Regions from separate parts of the Alteromonas sp. genome, predicted to be linked through region 3. Evidence: predicted binding sites of a transcription regulator. Region 3 holds the regulator's gene; each other region holds the start of a gene.
What was found. The regulator sigma-54, encoded in region 3, starts transcription at its own class of promoters, with help from an activator protein. The targets are predictions, from matches to a motif close to GTTGGCACGNNNNTNGNNT.
Positions count from the first base shown of each region.

Region 1: the regulator sigma-54 is predicted to act here: its motif matches at 1,493-1,511, upstream of dkgB (2,5-didehydrogluconate reductase DkgB).
Region 2: the regulator sigma-54 is predicted to act here: its motif matches at 2,103-2,121, upstream of AC4PME_RS04470 (DUF4168 domain-containing protein).

Region 1 covers NZ_CFHOXV010000033.1:3,010-9,884, reverse strand. Annotated here, with positions in the region: gene rluB (23S rRNA pseudouridine(2605) synthase RluB) at 1-656, shown strand, start outside; gene AC4PME_RS15550 (type 2 periplasmic-binding domain-containing protein) at 635-1,417, opposite strand; gene dkgB (2,5-didehydrogluconate reductase DkgB) at 1,594-2,397, shown strand; gene AC4PME_RS15540 (DUF445 domain-containing protein) at 2,536-3,831, shown strand; partial or broken gene AC4PME_RS15535 (P1 family peptidase) at 3,922-4,983, shown strand; gene AC4PME_RS15530 (endonuclease/exonuclease/phosphatase family protein) at 5,029-6,177, shown strand; gene AC4PME_RS15525 (DUF4097 family beta strand repeat-containing protein) at 6,222-6,875, opposite strand, start outside.
Region 2 covers NZ_CFHOXV010000004.1:56,371-63,245, reverse strand. Annotated here, with positions in the region: gene AC4PME_RS04475 (PHA/PHB synthase family protein) at 1-1,536, shown strand, start outside; gene AC4PME_RS04470 (DUF4168 domain-containing protein) at 1,603-2,001, opposite strand; gene phaR (polyhydroxyalkanoate synthesis repressor PhaR) at 2,277-2,693, shown strand; gene AC4PME_RS04460 (phasin family protein) at 2,929-3,546, shown strand; gene AC4PME_RS04455 (phasin family protein) at 3,573-3,920, shown strand; gene AC4PME_RS04450 (polyhydroxyalkanoate depolymerase) at 4,028-5,245, shown strand; gene AC4PME_RS04445 (lytic murein transglycosylase) at 5,385-6,623, shown strand; gene phbB (acetoacetyl-CoA reductase) at 6,689-6,875, opposite strand, start outside.
Region 3 covers NZ_CFHOXV010000007.1:31,533-38,407, reverse strand. Annotated here, with positions in the region: gene AC4PME_RS06660 (hypothetical protein) at 1-114, shown strand, start outside; gene AC4PME_RS06655 (DUF2145 domain-containing protein) at 111-884, shown strand; gene yiaA (inner membrane protein YiaA) at 903-1,295, shown strand; gene AC4PME_RS06645 (substrate-binding periplasmic protein) at 1,313-2,056, opposite strand; gene AC4PME_RS06640 (HPr family phosphocarrier protein) at 2,110-2,382, opposite strand; gene rapZ (RNase adapter RapZ) at 2,382-3,227, opposite strand; gene ptsN (PTS IIA-like nitrogen regulatory protein PtsN) at 3,274-3,717, opposite strand; gene hpf (ribosome hibernation promoting factor) at 3,726-4,013, opposite strand; gene AC4PME_RS06620 (RNA polymerase factor sigma-54) at 4,046-5,530, opposite strand; gene lptB (LPS export ABC transporter ATP-binding protein) at 5,626-6,351, opposite strand; gene lptA (lipopolysaccharide transport periplasmic protein LptA) at 6,357-6,875, opposite strand, start outside.

The DNA.
Region 1 (6,875 bases), on a different contig from region 3:
TATGCAGCCGTCACGATCCTGAAGGCCGCCCCACAGTATTTGACCGTTTGCCAGCTATCCGCGTGGGACGCTGGATTGCCGTGGGCCGGCTGGATATCAATACCAGTGGCCTGTTGTTGTTCACCAATGACGGTGAACTGGCAAACCGCTTAATGCACCCTAAATGTGAAGTAGAACGTGAGTATGCTGTACGCGTATTCGGTGAAGTATCCGGTAAAACGCTGAACACGCTGACGAAAGGGGTTGAACTGGAAGATGGTCTGGCGCGGTTTACTGAAATCAAAGCCCGTTCTAAGCCTGCCGGTGAAGAAGAGAGCATGAACCGCTGGTACAACGTGACGTTGTCTGAAGGCCGTAACCGCGAAGTACGTCGCTTGTGGGAGTCTCAGGAAATGCAGGTCAGCCGTCTCGTTCGCGTGCGCTACGGACCGGTGGAGCTGCAAAAGCGTTTACCGCAGGGTGCCTGGGTAGAGCTGCCGCTGGAGCAGTTAAATGCCCTTCGTAAACTGGTGCAACTGGACGATGAAACACAAACGCTGGTGGATGTAAGACAGGGTAAACTGGATCACGCCCGCCTTACCCGCATGCGCCGCTCGGTGAAAAAGCACCGTACACGGCAGTCTCATCAACGTAATCAGTCAGCCAGCTCTGACTGACGGGAAGGGCGTTTCTTTAAACAGGCACGCCCGTTATCAATGCCGTGCCGGCGGGCAACCTGAGCAATCAGCCCGCGGTGCGTTTTGAGAAATTCATCTAATTTTTCCAGCATCGCCGGATACTGCTCACTGGAAATCCGCAGGCTCTCTTTCTTATCCTGAATATGTGCTGATGCCACGATGCGTTTACCTGACAGCTTCAGTGCTGCAGTTGCATCATTCAGCTGTTCACTGTCTGTGATAATGGCATCAACTTCACCGTCAACCAGCGCCTTTACCAGGAGTGTCGGGTCAGCGAATGACACTATTTTTGTGTAGCCTTTACGTTCCTGTTCTAACCAGTCACTGGAAACCGGCTGATCTTCAATAATACCAAGTGCAGTCACGTCGGGAATTCGCATCCACTGATTCTCAGGTAAAACACGGGTGATTTCACAAATACCGACCACAGGCTGGCTGTAAAACAACGTGCCGTCTGTGGCAGACCAGCGGGGATGATCCGGAAAGCGGAAATCAATCGTGTTTTCTTTAAACCATTGATCGTAAGCGTCGCCCTGAAGGGGCACATATTCCAGTTCGAAGCCCTCTTCAAGAGCAAATGCTGTCATCACCGCATCGAGTACCGGTTGATATTTACCACCGTTGACCGGGTGGACCTGTCTGCCTGAACTGTCTTCAACACCTACAAAGAAAGTATCTTTCGCCGCAAAAGCCTGACCTGAAAGCAATACGGCAGCGAGAAGAGTGATAGCGCGTCGCATCGTATTCGTCCTGTTCACTTAAACTTTAGTCGTAACACAAGCCTATCAATGCATTTGCATTTGCACGATAAGGCCGTTGGCATGCAAGTATTAAAACCAATACCTGAAGAAAGTGAAGTAATCTGTATTCAATGTCTTAGCGTAGACAAGGTGAATTCATAAAACAGGAGAAGATAATGCAATCGATGCCTCAATTAGGTGTAGGTACGTTTCGTTTAGAAGGAGAGGTAGCAAGAAAAACGGTTTCAGATGCGCTTTCCACCGGCTTCCGCCATATCGATACCGCCCAGTTTTATGGCAACGAAGAAGAAATCGGCAATGCAATTCAAACTGCCGGTCTTCCCCGTGAAGAACTGTTCGTGACCACCAAGGTATGGCACGACCATCTTGATAAGGGTCACTTCATTCCGTCTGTGCACGAAAGTCTGAACAAACTGAAAATGGCCTATGTTGACCTGCTGCTCATCCACTGGCCGTCACCCAATGATCATATTCCCATGGAGTCATATTTAGCCTCACTGAAGCAGGCTAAAGAAGAAGGTTTAACGCGCCATATCGGTGTGTCGAATTTCACTATGGCACAAATCGACAAAGCGGTTGAGATCCTTGGAGAGGGCGAGATACTCACTAATCAGATAGAGCTTCACCCGTTTATGCAAAACCGTCAGGTGGTTGAACATTGTAAGCAGGCTGGTATTTCTACTACCGCCTATATGCCCTTTGCGGTGGGCGAAGTCATGAAAAATGATGAACTCAAAGCCATTGCTGACGCGCACGGAGCCAATCCTGCCCAGGTTGTACTGGCGTGGATGGAAGTAAAAGGTATCCATGCCATCCCTTCATCAACGAATAAGGACCATTTGCAGGCGAACTTCGATTATACCGCTGTCACGCTGTCAGAAGATGATGTGGCGCGCATTGATGAGCTGGATAACGGCGAACGTATCGTGGATCCGGATTTCGCGCCGCAGTGGGATTAATATCCTTTTACATTTAACCACCCGTAATTGTCATAAAGGGTTTGCCGGCTGCACTTTCATCACCATATAGTGGATAGGATGTATACGCCTGATGACGTGCAGTCAGGTAAGTAAGGCAATATTAATACAAGGACAAACGTGCTACCGGATAATAAACAGCAGCAGCTCCGGCGTGCAAAACGCATCGCGCTTTTCTGGCTGGTAGGAGCTGCGTTTGTCTTTATTCTTGCGACGCTGGCAGAGTACCGGCAGTGGATAACGCCATGGCCCGCCTGGGCCGGTCTCATTAAGATGGCATCAGAAGCTGCGCTGGTTGGCGGGCTGGCTGACTGGTTTGCCGTCAGCGCATTGTTCAGGCCTATTCCGGCCAGATTTCCAATCCCTCACACGAATATCGTAGCGAATAACAAAGCGGCGGTTGCCGGTAATTTGTCCCGCTTTGTGAAGGAAAAATTCTTCAATGAAGTCGCTATCGAAAAACTGGTCAATGATTCCCGTCCTGCTCAGGGAATGGCAAGATGGTTGCGGGAGCCTCAAAATGCAGACCGTCTGAGTCGCTTCGCTGCGCGCTCGCTGGTAGGGATCATAAACACGCTGGACGATAAACCCGTTCAGGACATGATGGTAAGCGGAGTAAAGCGGGCACTGCTGAAAATGGATCTTTCACCTCTCGCGGCCGGCACGTTACGGGTTCTGACCCGTGATAAGCGCCATCAGGAGGTGCTGGATCAATTGCTTTATAAAATCGCAGAGCTTGCTCACCGGCCTGACAGTCAGATGTTTATTGCTGAAAAGCTGCATAGCTGGCTGAAAGCAGAGTACCGGCGACTGGAGAAAATACTGCCAACCACCTGGTTGAGCGAGCAGGGCGCTGACATCGCTTCCAAAGCCATTGTGAGCATTCTGGCGGATATTGCCAATGACAATGAACATCCGGTCCGCCAGAGTTTCGACCGCCAGCTGGAGGACTTCACCGCAAGGATGGAAACCGACCCTGCTATGACAGAGAAGCTGGAAAATATCCGTAACCAGTTGCTGAACAACGATACCCTTCAGCTGTACCTGTTTCAGGTGTGGGGCGACGTGAAACGCTGGTTAATTGATGATGTTGCAGCCACAGACGGCAAGTTCACAAGCCGGGTATCCCATGCACTGCAGGAAGCCGGTAAATCGGTGGCCAACGATGAGCAACTGGCAAACGCTATTGATGTACACATCGCAGAAGCCGCCAGAGCCATGGCACCGGAGCTGGCGGATTTTCTTACTGATCATATCCGTAAAACTATTCTGGCCTGGGATGACAACCAGATGGCGGAACAAATTGAGTTGAATATCGGTAAAGATCTGCAAAAAGTGCGTATTAACGGTACCTTAGTGGGCGGGTTGATTGGTGCCTGTCTGTTTTTAATCGAACATGCTATCAGTCTTTTATAACCGGTACGTAGCCGTCTTCCTTTTGAGTTTTTTGCACTATCGTGTGACACTTTTCCTTCCCCATTTCTATTTATAAAAAACGAAAACAACATGAGAAAACGATTTCTTCCTGTGTTACTGCTGGTGTTGCCATTTATGTATGTCAGCGCTGACGCAGAGCAAGTCAGAGCCCGCGATATTGGCATTGCTCCGGGCGTACTTGCTCCCGGAAAACTGAATAGCATAACCGATGTCGCAGGTGTGCGGGTGGGGCAGGTAACCCTTCATAAAGGAAAAGACATTCACACCGGTGTGACAGCCATTATTCCGGCAGAGGGCAATTTACGGCAGCGTAAGGTACCGGCTGCGGTATACGTGGGTAATGGATACGGCAAAATGGCCGGGATCAGTCAAATCCGGGAGCTGGGAGAAATTGAAACCCCCGTTGTGCTTACTAATACACTGAATGTGGCTGAAGGTATTGCCGGCGTGGTGGAATGGACGCTGGCACAACCCGGGAATGAAGACGTGGCATCGGTGAACGCTGTCGTAGGTGAAACCAACGACGGATTTCTTAACGACATCCGCCGCAGAACCGTAACGAAAGCTGATGTGATTCAGGCTATCAATACAGCGCAAAGTGGCCCGGTTGCAGAGGGAAATAATGGTGCCGGCAGCGGTACCCGCGCCTTCGGATGGAAAGGCGGGATCGGAACAAGCAGCCGTTTGCTGCCTGCATCACTGGGCGGATACACGGTCGGTGTGCTGGTACAGAGTAACTTTGGCGGCATCCTGAATATCGACGGCCTGAAAGCCGGGGAAGCGCTCAATCAGCACTACCTGTATAACGAACTGAATAACGATACCGCTGCTGACGGCTCCATTATGATAGTGGTTGCAACAGACGCACCGCTGGACGACCGCAATCTGGAAAGGCTGGCAAAGCGGGCCATGGCCGGTGTTGCGCGAACCGGTGCCAGCCTGACAAACGGCTCCGGCGATTATGTTATAGCCTTTTCTAACGCAGATGCATTACGTCGTGACGAGCAGTCGCCGGCTCATTCGTCCACTGTGATGGCGAACAGTCAGGTGTCACCTTTATTCGAGGCGGTGATTGAAGCAACGCAGGAAGCCATTTATAACAGTCTGCTTATGGCTGAGGACGTGGAAGGTTTTCACGGGAGTGTAAAAGCCCTGCCGGTAGACAAAATCCGCTCTATGTTACCGGCCGAACAGGGGACTACAGAGTCATCTGATACGTTGAGAGTGGCTACTTTTAACGTAAGTATGGAGTCAACAAATTACCCTTCTTCAGGGCTTCCGCCCGGTGATGACGTGCTTAAAAAGGTGTTGTCAGATGGCAATAATCCGCAGGTCAAAAATATTGCTGAGATCATTCAGCGCACCGCGCCGGATATTATTTTGCTTAATGAGTTTGATTACATCAAATCGCAGAGCGATGGTGTGCGGGCTTTTATTCAAAATTATCTGAATGTCAGCCAGCACGGGCAACCTGCTATCGATTACCCGTACGTTTATCTCGCACCGGTGAATACCGGTGAGCCGTCTCCTTTCGATCTGGATAACGATGGAAAAGCCACCGGAACAGGCGGTGATGCGTGGGGATTTGGCTTGTATCCCGGCCAGTACGGCATGGTTGTATTGTCGAAATATCCCGTCGTGCATGATCAGGTGCACAGCTTGCAGACATTTAAGTGGAAAGATATGCCCGGAGCTCAGAAGCCCGTTGACCCGGCCACAGATACTTCCTGGTATAATGAAGAGGAATGGGCTGAGTTCCGTTTAAGCTCCAAGTCTCACTGGGACATACCCGTTAACGTTAATGGCCGCATTGTGCACGTACTTGCTATGCATCCCACACCGCCTAATTTCGATGGTGATGAAGACCGTAACGGTAAGCGGAACCATGATGAAATCAGGCTGATGGCTGACTATCTGTCTCCGGATAAAGGCGAATATATTGTTGATGATGAGGGTAAACAATCCGGCCTGCCGGAAAACACCCGTTTCGTACTGGCGGGCGATTTCAACGCTGCCGATGCGGGTGATAAACACAGGCCCGGCGCAATAGAACAGCTTATTGATAACCGGTATGTGAACGGCAATGTTATTCCGGAAAGTGAAGGTGGCCGTGAACATTCAACAGAGCCTTACAGCCGCAGGTTCACTGCTCACTGGGGAGCAAGGGCAGATTACGTTTTACCGTCAAGATATGGTTTTGAAGTGACCGGTAGCGGTGTTTTCTGGCCCGAAAAAGCCAGCCCGTTGTACCGTCTGGTGAAAGATCGTGAAGCAAGTTCTGATCACCGCCTGGTCTGGCTGGACGTCAAGTTAACCGGTAAGTGATTAAGCAGGCCGGGCAGATGTATTTCTGTCCGGCCTGTCAGGGATTAGCTGCGGTTGCTGTTGTTACGTCTAATTATTTTGCTTTCCAGCGCAGGATTAGCAAGCTCAAGTACAACGGCGCGCTCTAAAATGATATTGCCGTTAACAACCACATCGTCCGTGATTGAAAGTACCGGTTGTTCGGATTTGTTCTTCATCCAGCCATTTTCAGTTTCTTCAAATACGATGTCGCCGTATATCCGGGTATTGCCTGACAAGCTGACATCACCGTTTTGCGTTGTGACTGAGCCTTTTATCTCGCCATCCGGCACCGTAATATCGCCATTCACTGTTTCCAAATCGCCTTCCACCAGACTATTCACAGAAAGCCCGATATTACCATTTACCGTAGACATATCACCAAACACATTCAGGTTTTTACCGGCATTGATATCGCCGTTAACCGTACTCGCATCATTGATTGCAGCGTTATCTGCAATACTGATGTTGCCATTCACCGTACTGACATCTTCAGCAACAGTAAATGTTTGCAAAGTCACGTCTCCGTTTACGGAAGACACATCACCAGCATGACGGCCTTCATAGATGGTTACCGATCCCAGCACACTGCTTACATCGCCGCCATCGTGATAATCACCGTTACCTCCGACATTGATTACACAGCCTGATAGTGTGGCAGCACATAAAAGTGATAAAGC
Region 2 (6,875 bases), on a different contig from region 3:
ACTAAGGCCATGTTGGGAGAGAATGCCCATCCTGTTATGCAGGAAGAGAAAGGCGACCGTCGTTTTTCTCATACAGACTGGCAGGACAATCCCATATTCAGCTACATGAAGCAGGCTTACCTGATTAATTCCAAGATGTTGCAGGGCATGATTTCATCCATGCATTTCAAAGATCCCAAGTCGGAAGAACAGGTAAAATTCTACACCCGTCAATATATCAACTCGGTATCACCGACCAATTACTTACTGTCAAACCCGGAAGTGTGCGAAGAAATTCTGAAAACCAAAGGCCAGAACATGGTGAAAGGCATTGAGAATTTCATGCGGGATCTGGAAAAGAGTCCTCTTGAAGCGTTCAAAATCACACAGACCGATATGGATGCCTTCGAGTTAGGTGTCAACCTGGCTACCACCGAAGGCAAGATCGTTTATCAGAACGATTTGATGCAGTTAATTCATTACACGCCGAAGCATGAGAAAACTTTCGCGACGCCAATACTGTTTGTGCCTCCTTTCATCAACAAATACTACATTCTTGATCTCGACGAACGTAAGTCCGTGGTAAAAGGCCTGCTTGATGCCGGTTTTTCTGTGTTTATGATTTCCTGGGTCAACCCGGATGCAAAACTGGCAGATCAGGATTTCTTCGATTACATGAAGAAAGGTCCGGTGGAAGCCCTTGATGTGGTTTGTGATATCACCGGTAAGAAGAAAGTGAATATGGTGGGCTTTTGTGTGGGCGGCACATTGCTGAGCACAGCAACGGCTTATCTGCGTGCGAAAAAAGACACCCGCATTGAGTCACTCACTTTACTGACCACCTTGCTGGACTTCAGTGAACCCGGCGAAATTGGTAATTACCTTACCGAAGATGCATTACCTGTGATGGAACAGAATGCGGACATCAAAGGTATTTACGACGGCCGCATTCTGGGCCTGAGCTTTAGTTTGCTGCGGGAAAACAACCTTTTCTGGTCGTATTTTATTAATAACTACCTCAAGGGCAAAGACCCTGCTGCCTTTGATATTTTATTCTGGAACAGCGACGCCACCAACATCACCGCGGCCTGTTTTAAGCAATACATCCGCACCATGTACTGGGAAGATAAACTGAAAGTGCCGGGGGCAGTAGAAATTGACGGCATTCCCATCGACCTTGGAAATATCGATGTGCCGGTGTATTTCCTGACTACTCTGGCAGACCACATTGTGCTGTGGCAGGGCGCCTACAAAGGAACACAACTGGTATCAGGCGATACACGCTTTGTACTCGCCGGGTCGGGACACCTTGCAGGGGTAATAAATCCGCCAGATCCCGGGAAATATCCGCACTGGATTAACGACAATCTGCCGGCAAGTGCCAGCGAATGGTTTGATGGTGCTGTGAAGCAGGAAGGCTCATGGTGGCCAGACTGGCATGCATGGTTGCAGAGTCACCGGAAAACAAAAGTAAATGCCCCGCAGCCCGGTGAAAGTGAAAAATATCCGGCCATCGAAGCAGCCCCGGGCAGTTACGTGAAAAAACAGCTGGGATAAGCCGGCAGACAAAAAAAGGGGGCGTTCAACGCCCCGCTTTGCTTCTGTCTACATGAGGATTCAGTATTACGATTCGCTGTTTTGTGTTTTAGCGATATCCAGTACACGGGATCTCAGTTTTTCATCCGTTTGTACCAGTTGTGCAATGGTCGTGTAGGTTTGCACCTCAAGACCGGTTTTTTCAATTTCAGTTACCATTTCAGTTTGTGCAGCCTGCTGAATTTGCTGCATCTTCTCAGGTGTTTCGTCACCTTTCAGTTCAGACTGATATTTATCTGCAACATCACTGACCGCATTCATCGCGACAGTAAATTTCTCAAGAGTTGCATCATCGAAATCCTTCGACTGTGTCATCGGCGCACTTGACGGGGCAGCCTCTTTGGTTTCCTGAGCTGCCTGTGCAGCGAAATTTAACGTGCAAGCAACAGCGAGGCTCATCACAAGTGATTTGACAAGTTTAGTCATAATAATCTCCGGTTTCATTTGAATTGCCTGAAATGCGTTATCTTCAAATGAATGTGATTAAAAGAAAGATAATCCGGCTATTCAGGCTCTCAACAGTGATACAGCGATAACTATGCCAATCACGATTTAATTAATAATTTCAGCAAGTTAACTAAATCCAGGTTTTCTTATCAGTGAAAAAGGTAGTCAGAGTGTCGCTTATTTTCACACCTTTTAGGTTGCCGCAGCGGCATTTTGTGCGTTACTCTCATTTCAGCACCGCCGGAGGTAACATTATGATCATCATTAAAAAATATCCTAATCGCAGATTGTACGACACATCTCAGAGTCAGTACGTTAACCTCGATTATATAAAGGCGTTAATCAATGAACGTCAGGAATTTAAGGTGATTGACTCCAAAAGTGAAGATGACATTACCAAGTCATTATTGCTGCAAATCATCAGTGAATCCGAAGCCAACGAAAACCAGTCTTTGTTAACGAATTCGTTACTAAAACAACTAATCCGATATTACGACACTGACATGCAGGACTTTCTGCGACAGTACCTTGAACAATCTCTTGTTACCTTCATAGAGCAACAGGATCAGGTACAGGGTATGATGAAAAATATGATGGATAACACGCCCTTCGGTATGTTTAACAAAATCATCGAACAAAATATGGATGCCTGGAAGAAGAACCAGAAGTAAGTATCATATACTGGCAGGGGAGCAATTCTCCTGCCCCGAAACAGACACACCTGCCACATTTCCTCTTCAATGCTGCAGAGCAGCATAAAAAGCTATTTGCTTATTAAATAATCGTCTAAACATTCTTGCTGCACCGCAACATTTTTGTTGATCTCTTCAAATGCCCTGGTTAATATCTAATCAAATCTTGCTGCAACGCAGCAGAAGGACTTCATCAACTGGTCGGGAGAAGAGTATGTTTGGCAAGTTTTCAGAACAGCTGAAAAGTACCACTAAACCGGTACATACGCTGTTTGCTGTGAATACAAAAACGCTGGAAAGTCTGTCTCAACACCAAACCACGTTATTTACGGGTTTGCTGAGCGACAGTGTTCGTTACATTGAAGCGGTAACGAAACAAACAGAGTTTAAAGGTGTAATGACAGCGAATTCTGAACTGGCTGAGTCAGTGCGTGAACGCATGACCAGTGCGTCGAAAGACACCTACTCCACCCTTAACGCCATGCGTGAAGAAATGACCGAAGTGATGGCGGCCAGTCTGGCCACCGCCACAGAAGAAACCAAAGAAACAGTTGAAAAAGCGACAGCAGCCGTGAAAAAAACCACGAAAGCTGCCGCACCGAAAAAAGCTGCGCCTGAAGCCGCGAAAGCGCCGGTAAAGGCAGCAGAAAAAGTGGCTGAAGCAACAAAGGAAACTGTTGAGAAGGCCGCTGAAGAGACAAAAGCCGTTGCTGAAGAAGCAAAGGAAGCGACTGCTGAGGCAAAACCTGCCGCAGCAGCAAAGAAACCAGCAACACGTACCCGTCGCACGACTGCTAAGAAGACTGCGACAACGACTAAATCAACTAGCTAACTTACCCCGGAAACTGGAGACAAGTAATGTTTGAGCAAATGAACGAGCAAATGAAAAGCGCAATGAAGCCGATGACTGACCTTGCGACATTGAACATGAGTACAATGCAGGATCTGGCAGAAAAACAGAACGCCCTGTATTCATCTCTGTTATCTGAAAATATGTCTTATTTTGAAAAAGCTTCTCAGCAGAAAGATCTGTCTGGTCTGGCTGAAATGAACAAGGCATATGTTGAAACTATTCAGGAAACTGTTACTGATGCAGCGAAAAGCTCATATGCAGTAATTTCTGATGCACAGCAGAAAGCTGGCGAGATGTTCAAAGGTTTAAGCGACGAAATGACTGCGAAATTCCAAAGCGCAGCAAAAGCATAAGTCCCTCCTGAGCGGCCTTCAGAGGCCGCTCAGGTTACCCCACATCAAGTGAACCTTTTCATCCCCCAAAAGGTCTTAGCCCCAGCCAGTATTTGAGGAGAGACGTAATGAATTATCAGGCTTACGATTATTTGACGCGCGGCGCATACATTATGCACGAGGGTTTCAGTCTGCTTAATGATATTGCGAACCATCCTTCCAATCTTTTCGCACATACCTTACCCGGCCGCATAACCCGCGCTTCGCTGGAAACTGCCATGCGGCTGACACAACGCTACGAGAAGCTGGGGTTTAATATCGACGAAATCAAAATCGACGATAAACGCCATAAGGTGAAAGAAGAAATCGTAATGAGCAAGCCGTTTTGTGATCTCATTCATTTCAACCGGATCGGTGTGAAAGATGATCATAAGGTCTTGCTTGTTGCGCCTTTATCCGGCCATTTTGCAACCTTGTTGAAAGGCACGGTGGAAGCGCTGCTTCCGGATCACGAGATTTATGTGACTGACTGGGCTGATGCCAGAGAAGTACCGCTGGAAGACGGTCCGTTCAGTTTTGATTGCTATGTGGGTTACCTTATCGAGTTTCTTGAGTTCTTAGGGCCCGGCACGCACTTAATGGCGATATGTCAGCCTACTGTGCAGGCTTTAATCGCTACCGCAGTGATGGCCGGACAGAAAAATGCCTGTGTGCCCAAGTCGCTCACTCTCATGGCGGGCCCCATTGACTGCTCTAAGAATCCTACACGGGTGAATGAGTTCGCGCAGGAACACCCGATGAACTGGTTCCGTAATGTGGCGATTATGTCGGTACCTTATGGATATCCGGGCGAAGGTCGTCAGGTGTATCCCGGTTTCATGCAGCTGGGCGGTTTTATCAGTATGAACCAGCAAACTCACATGAAAAAGTATCAGAGCTTCTTCCAAAATCTGGTATTTGGGGAAGAAGAAGATGCTGATCGTTTCCGCGCCTTTTACGATGAATATCTGGCGGTACTGGATATGCCCGCCGAGTTCTATCTTGAAACCATTGAACGGGTATTCAAGAATAACGAGATTGCCCGCGGTGCGATTACTTATCAGGGTAACCCTGTAGATTTTGAAACCATCGACAATACTGCTCTGCTTACCGTAGAGGGTGCTGATGATGATATTTGCGGCTTAGGACAAACAGAAGCTGCACAGGATATTTGTAAAAATATTCCGAAAAATATGCGTAAACATCACGTGCAACAGGGAGCTGGTCATTACGGTATATTCAGTGGTTCTAAGTTCCGCAAATCGGTACGTCCGGTTATCACTGATTTCATCCACAAGTACGCATAAGCCCTCCCGGACAAATAACTCTTTCCTGCAGCGCTCCTGATCTCACCGGCGGAGCGCGCCGTATTTTCACCATGTTTCCCTCGCTCCCGGGGGCTCAGATAAGGTAGCATGAACGCCTCATCAACAAAGGTAATATGCAATGTCTAAATGGATGCCGCGTAAGCTTGGTTTTTCAATACTGTCACTGCTGACAGCGACTTCTTCAGCTTATGCCAATACAGATTTTGAACAGTGTAAAACACAATTATCTCAGCAAGCCGTAGAACAAGGCGTGAAAGAAGAAACGGCAAAGGCCGTGTTCGCCAACATTCAGTATCAGCCCCGCGTGATCTCGCTGGACCGCAGCCAGCCTGAATTTGTACAAACCTTTCCGGGCTACTACAGCAAACGCGTTACGGCATGGCGCATCGGCAAAGGCCGGGAAATGTACGCTAAACATAAAGAACTGTTAAATAGCTTAAGCCATAAATACGGTGTGCCTGCCCATTATCTGGTGGCATTTTGGGGGCTGGAAACCAATTTTGGTGGTTACAAAGGTAAGATGAATGTACTGAATTCACTGGCGACTCTTGCCTGTGATGAAAGACGTAGCAGCTATTTTTCCAAAGAATTAGTCACTGCGGTTAAGCTTCTTGAAAGAGAATCTTTAGATCAGACCAAAATGGTAGGTTCCTGGGCAGGCGCCATGGGCCATACGCAATTTATGCCCTCAGCGTATATGAACTATGCGATTGACGGCGACGGCGATGGCCAGATCAATCTGTGGGACAGTGAAGAAGATGCCCTCGCTTCAGCGGCTAACTTTTTGTCTCAATTAGGCTGGCAACCCGGATTCCGTTGGGGAAGGGAAATTCAGTTACCGGATAATTTCGATTATCGCGAAACGGGATATAAAAACCGGCGCAGTATTACTGAGTGGAACGAAAGCGGGATTAAAAAAGCAGACGGCAGTGCGCTGGGTAACAGTGATGAAAAAGGCTATGTCGTAGTACCAGCCGGTCATAACGGTCCGGCGTTCATTGCCTACCATAACTTCCGTATTATCATGCGCTGGAACAATTCCGAATTCTACGCCATCGCCGTAGGTAAGCTGGCTGACCAGATTGCCGGTGAAGCCGGTATTGATAAAGCGTTACCGGAATTACCGGCTTATACCAGGGATGACATTTTGAGACTGCAAACAGCGCTGAATGCTTCCGGTTACGATGTAGGTAAACCCGACGGTATTATCGGACCGGCAACCCGCGCAGGGATCCGCGAATATCAGCTGGCCAGCAACCTGATTGCTGATGGTTTTCCGGGACTGGATGTGATGAAAGCGATTGGTGTGTTGCCGGATGAACTCAAAGAGAGCGACGGCAATAAAGAAAGCGAGTAGCTGGATCCGGATACGGTCAGTTCACAGAGCACGGGCGTGCTCTGTGAACATTGTAACCGAACAGCTTAGTACATGTGCTGTCCGCCGTTAATGGACAATGTAGAACCGGTAATAAATCCGGCTTCATCGCCTATTAAGAACATAACACTACGGGCGATGTCTTCAGGTTTCCCCAAACGGCCCACCGGAATCGTTGCAATGATCTTCTTCAATACTTCTTCCGGTACAGCACGTACCATGTCAGTATCGACA
Region 3 (6,875 bases):
AGCATTGAGAAAAGCAATAAACCTCTACCAGTAACAAAACGGGTGATTACTGCAGACCCGGCACCCAACGTGGTGATAAACCAGACTATCGTGACACAGGGGAAAACTCAATGAGGTCCGCCATAGCAATGCTCGCGTGTCTGGCGTTGCCTGTATTTGCCGGCAGTCAGGAAGAAGCCCCCCGCCGGCACGCCCCGGAGTCGATTATAAAGTTTGCAAAGCAAACCGAGCATTATCTGGCTGAGCAGGGAGCCTATGCGGCGATCATTGCGCGGGTTGGACGGGCGCCTGAAGACTTGCCTGAAGGTATTTCATTTACCCATACGGCAATTGCACTGTATTCCGATGTTACGCTGGATGACGGCACGGTAGAGCAGGGGTATGCAATACACAATTTATATCAGCTGGCAGATAAGCCGGGTACAAGCGTACTGAAAACGGATTATCCGGTGGATTTCTTTTGGGGAGCTACAGAATTAAAAGCCGGCATTATTATTCCCGATTGGGGAGTGCAGCAGAAAATCGTTGCCCTGTATGCGCAGGACAAGGCGAAATTGCTTCACGAACCGTCCTATTCCGTTATTGCGAGCCCGTTTACGGAAGGAAAGCAAAACTGCACTGAGTACACCCTTGATGTGCTGAATGCTGCTATTTACGACACTACTGACAGTCATCGCCTGAAAAACAATACGCAGGCATGGTTTAAAGCACAGCCGGTGAAGGTTAACAAAATGAAGTTGCGGTTAGGCAGTTGGGTGAGCAGCGGTGTGTCGTTAAGCGACCATCCTGGCGCGATACAAACCGCTACGTTTACCACAATTGCTAATTATCTGGAAAACAATCAACTGGTGGCACATCAAACCGTGCTGTATGCCAGTCACTGATATAAAACGGAGATCATCATGAACGCAAATAAACCAACGAAAGCCTTTTTTATTGCTTCTGTTATTGCACTGCTGACAGGATTTGCTGCTTACATCACCGGACTACTGAATGCCGATATGCCACTTAATGAAAAAGGCTACTACTTTGCTGTATTTCTCTTTGGACTGTTTGCTGCCGTGTCTGTACAAAAAACAGTGCGGGACAAAATGGAAGGCATACAGACAACGAAAATATACCTGATGTTGTGCTGGTTTGGCCTTGGTTCTGCTATTGCACTGTTAGTCGTTGGTCTGGTAAATGCCAACCTGTTGCTGAGTGAAAAAGGATTTTATGGGATGGCTTTTGTACTGAGTTTGTTTGCCGCGATTACGGTGCAAAAAAATGTCAGGGACAATGCGGCAGCGGAATAAGACGTGAGGTTGAAGGCTCAGATCGCAGGATCCGGGTCTTTAACATAGTCAGACAGGACGTGATTGAATTTATCGATGAAGCCCGGGTCCACAGATTGTTTACTGAACATGAAGTGGACGTCCTGTACGTTAACGGGATTATTACTGATTTCCAGTTCGAGATGCAGCAGTTCAGCATTAAAGCTAATCACTCTGATATCGTCCAGCACCAAATCGACACGGCCTCTGTTCAGAAACTGTAACCGCCGTTTAACGGAATCCAGATGAATAAGCTGCGCGCTGTACTGCTCAGTGACTGTTTCATTAAACCAGTCGCCGAACCACCCACCGGTATTTAACGCCAGGGTTTTGCCTTCCCTTAGTAAGGTTTCAAGAGATTTGCCGGCATATTCGTTATGATGGGAAGGATGAAAGGCAAAGCTGATGGTTTCTTTGCGGTAAGGAACAGAAAAATAGTTTTTCAGTGCTCTCGCCGGTGTGAAAGCTGCACCTGTAACTACATCAATTTGCCCCAGTTCTATTTGCTGAGTGACCCGTCTTTCAGGCAGGATCTGGCTTTCCAGTGCATAATCCAGCTTGCCTAAAACCGACTTCAACAATTGGTAGTCTTCACCGGCCGGCTCATTATTGTCTGTTATGTACAGATAAGGAGGCCAGGCTGTACCACCGGTTGTCAGACTTTTTCTGTGCTCAGCACACCATACAGAGCTTTGATAAGCCATCGCTGTCAAAAAGATGATTAAACTGATGAAACGTTTCAACGGGTTTGCCTTTAAGCCTTCGCCGGCACTACACACTCAGTGGTGTGCCGGCGCTATTCATCTTCGTTAAATCTGCCTGCAATTAATGCCTCAACAGCATCCATTGCAGCTTCAGCATCAGGACCTTCAGAGATCACAGTAACCTGTTCCCCCTGATGACTTTCCATCATCATCAGTCCCAGTACACTATTGGCATTAGCCTGCTTATCGCCTTTTTGTAAAATAACTTCGGCATCGAACTGATTCGCCAGTTGCACCAACTGCGTTGCAGCCCGGGCATGCAGGCCCAGTTTATTAACAATAGTCAGAGATTTCTCTATGCGCATTATTTACTTTGCTCCCTGTGGCGGATCTGGACATCAGGATGAGATTCCCGGAAGTTTTTCGCCAGTGATTCCGCTACATAAACTGAACGGTGCTGTCCGCCGGTACATCCGATAGCGACTGTCACATAACTGCGGTTATTCCGTTCAAGGTGCGGCAGCCAGGTCGTGATGAGGTTCTGAATCTGCCAGATAAATTTAGTCACAATAGGCTGGGAACTGAGGAAAACCTGAACCGGTGTATCCAGGCCTGTCAGGTGTTTTAAATCCGGCTCCCAGTGAGGGTTTGGCAGAAAACGGGCGTCAAATACATAGTCTGCATCTTTGGGAATACCGTGTTTAAAGCCGAATGATTCAAATACCAGAACAAGTCGTGAGCTTTTCTTACCGAGGATACGCTCGCGGATTAATTCTGCCAGCTGGTGGATGCTCAGAGAGTCGGTATCAATATTCAAATCCGCTCTTTCTGCTACGGGGGCCAGTAATTCCCGTTCTGTCTGAATGGCATCAGACAATGATTTATTCAGTTTGGCCAGCGGGTGTAACCGGCGGGTTTCGCTGAACCGGCGCACCAGCATATCGTCACTTGCGTCAATATATACGATGGTGACAGTCCATGACTGAGGCAGGTAGTCGAGAATTTCAACCAGCTCAGAAGGCTCTTTAGGCAAGTTCCTGACATCAATACTCACAGCTACCTGCTCGTATTCATCGGCGACAGTGTGTGTCAGGGCTGGTAGCAGATTAACCGGAATATTATCGACGCAGTAATACCCCAGATCCTCAAGGGCACGAAGTGCTACTGATTTTCCTGAACCTGAACGTCCGCTGATGATAATTAACTTCACGCCGTTTCTCCTGAAGTCACGTGTTGTCGGTGCGTATTACACTAAGTTACTGTAATGCGCGAATAATATCATCACTTGTCTGAGCTTTGCGGATAGTTTTTATGGTTTCTTTATCGCTGAGTTTCCCGGCAACCATGGCCAGAGTTTGTAAATGTCCTTCGGTTTGTTCCTGAGGGACAAGCAGAGTAAAGAAAATATCCACAGGTTTATTGTCGATTGCATCAAAATCGATGGCGGGCGTGCTGGTAACCACAATGGCGATGACTTTTTCCAGTCCGGCCAGACGACCATGGGGGAGGGCAATGCCGTTACCTATACCTGTGCTGCCCATTCGCTCACGGGCCAGCAGGCTACTTAACACGGTGGCTTCATCTACATCGGGGTTATTTTTAGCTGCAATCCCGCTGATGATTTCGAGAATGCGTTTTTTGCTATTGCACTGGACCGCACACTCGGTGCGGTCCAGGCTGACTATGGCTTGTATATCCATGAATTCAATTAGTGCTTTTTAAGCTTTTCCTTGTGTTTCAGGACCTGCCTGTCGAGTTTATCGACCATGCTGTCAATGGCAGCATACATGTCCTGATTTTCGGAAGAGGCGAAGACTTCCGCGCCGCTAAGATGAACCGTTGCTTCTGCTTTTTGGCTAAGCTTTTCAACATTTAAAATAACGTGCACATTTGATATGTGGTCAAAATGACGTTCCAGTTTGCTGAACTTAGTATCGACATAATTACGCAAAGAATCAGTGATCTCAATGTGATGACCAGAAAGGTTGATTTGCATATTTCGTCTTCCTTATTTTGAGCAGCCTTAAGTTAGATAAGGCTTTTGCGTTGGTTAGACGGCGGGATCGACAAGGATTCCCGGTACTTTGCTATTGTTCGCCGGGCAACCATAATGCCTTGATCGGCCAACAACGAAGCAATCTTGCTGTCACTCAGTGGCTTGCCTGGATTTTCAGCGGCAACCAGCTTCTTAATCAGGGCGCGAATCGCTGTCGATGAACACTCTCCACCTGATTCAGTGGCAACGTGGCTGGAGAAGAAATACTTCAACTCGAAAATACCACGGGGCGTGTGCATGTACTTCTGCGTTGTTACCCTGGAAATAGTAGATTCGTGCATATCTACCATTTCTGCGACATCATTCAGCACCATTGGTTTCATCATTTCAGGGCCATGCTCAAAAAAGCCCATCTGTTGCTGAACAATACAATTTGCTACTTTCAGCAGCGTATCGTTCCGGCTCTCAAGGCTCTTAATGAACCATTTAGCTTCTTGCATGTGAGAGCGGATAAATTGTGAATCGCTGCTGTTTCTTGCTTTACGGCTCATTGCAGCGTACTGCTGATTAACACTGAGCTTAGGCAGGCTGTCGGGGTTTAATTCTACAACCCAACGGCCATTTTTCTTCGCAACCGATACATCCGGAATGACATATTCGGGTTCTTTCGTAATTAATGCACTGCCCGGACGGGGATTAAGCGTTTGCAGCAAACGCATCGCTTCCCGCAACTGATCTTCTTTCAGGCGGGTTTTACGCATTAACGTACGGTAGTCTTTACTGCCCAACAGATCGGAATGCTCTCTGAGCAGCAGTTTAGCTTCTTCCAGCCACGGTGTTTCCGGTGCAAATTGTGCCAGCTGAACTAACAAGCACTCCTGCGGTGTGCGGGACCCGGAACCGAGAGGATCAAAAAGCTGAATACGTTTAAGTACACACTCAACCTCATCTTCTTCAACGGGCTCTTCCATATCTTCACTGTTAACGCTTTGCAGAATGTCGTCAACGGTAACCGTGAGATAGCCGGACTCATCAATAGAATCGATGATCGCCAGTGCAATGGCGCGGTCTGTATCAGAAAAAGGTGTCAGACGCATTTGCCACAGCAGATGGTCCTGAATATTTTCGGTGGTTTCACCCTGAAAGATTTGTTCATCGTCGCCACCGGAAGGGCCGGGCGCGGGTGCAGAAGACGCAGAAATGTACTCATCCCAGGTACTGTCGATGGGCAGCTCGTCCGGTAAATCATTCTTTTCCAGTGCTTCCCCGGTATCCATGCTGTCAGAAGATGAGGCTGATGCAGACTCTTGCATGCTGTCATCATTATCGATGTTATTTTTCTCAATTACATCGTTGTCGGAGCTGTCGTCGACTTCCAGCAAAGGATTAGAGTCGAGGGCTTCCTGAATTTCTTGTTGTAAGTCCAGCGTAGACAACTGCAATAGCTTGATCGCCTGCTGAAGCTGAGGCGTCATTGTCAGTTGTTGGCTAAATTTTAACTGTAAAGATGGTTTCATCTACGTCTTATATAAACTCTAAAAAGGACATCCGGTTGTAGCGGTGTGAGTGCCGGTGGCGAAATCTCCGCTAAATGCTCATCCCGATATCTTAACTATAGCCTGAATTGCTCACCAAGGTATACATCACGAACTTTTTGATTACTTAATACCTGTTCTGCGGTGCCCTGAGCAATCAGTTCTCCATGACTGACGATATAGGCCTCTTCACACACATCAAGGGTTTCCCTGACATTGTGGTCGGTGATGAGGATACCGATACCTCTGTCCCGTAAGTGCTGAATGATCTTCTTTATATCATTAACCGAAATCGGGTCAACTCCGGCGAAGGGTTCATCGAGCAAAATAAATTGCGGATTGGCTGCCAGTGCGCGGGCAATTTCAACCCGGCGGCGTTCGCCACCCGACAAACTCATACCTGTGCTATTACGTATATGGTTAATATTAAATTCATCAAGTAGTGCATCCGCTTCCTGCTCACGTTGATGACTTTTTAAGTCTTTACGCGTCTGCAATATCGCCATGATGTTTTCATGTACGGTCAGCTTGCGGAAAATGGATGCCTCCTGGGGCAAATAACCAATTCCCCGGCGGGCACGTTCGTGCATTGGCTGGTGAGTCAGCTCCTGCTCATCTATGAGGATTTTGCCTTTATCCAGCGGCACAAGACCGACAATCATGTAAAACGTTGTGGTTTTACCTGCACCGTTAGGACCCAGCAGACCTACTATCTGTCCGGTAGAAACCGATAAACTAACGTCACGGACGACCTGGCGTGATTTATACGACTTTGCCAGATGAGTCGCACTCAGGGTTGCCATGTAACTCAGTTACCCTCGTTTTCGTTGCTGTCTGAAGTCTTGTTCTCTTCCTTCAACTCTTTAACTGTGTCAGGACGGAAAACCGTGGTTACCCGGCCGTTGCTGTTACTTTCACCGCCGGTTGCCAGAAGTTGCTCTTTTGACATGTCATAGGTGATGCTATCTCCCTGGACCATGCTGGTATCTTGCTGGATTTTCGCATCACCTTGCAAGGAAATAAGTTGTTTGGCGACTTCGTAGCGAATTTCATTTGCGCTGGCTTTTACCTTTGCACCGTCATCCAGGGTTTGAGAATAACTGGCTGGTTTTCCGCGGGCGATAAAAATTTCTTTTCCTTCGCCTTCACTGGCGATGGCTTCCACTTCATCTGCGGCAATAATGAGTGAACCCTGGGTGATTTTCACATCGTCTTTAAAAACCGATTTTTTCTTCTTACCGTCGATAAACTGTGACTTGGCATCCACGGTAATCGGCTTTTCAAAATCACCGGAGCCGGCCATTGCCTCACCGGCAACAGCAAGCAG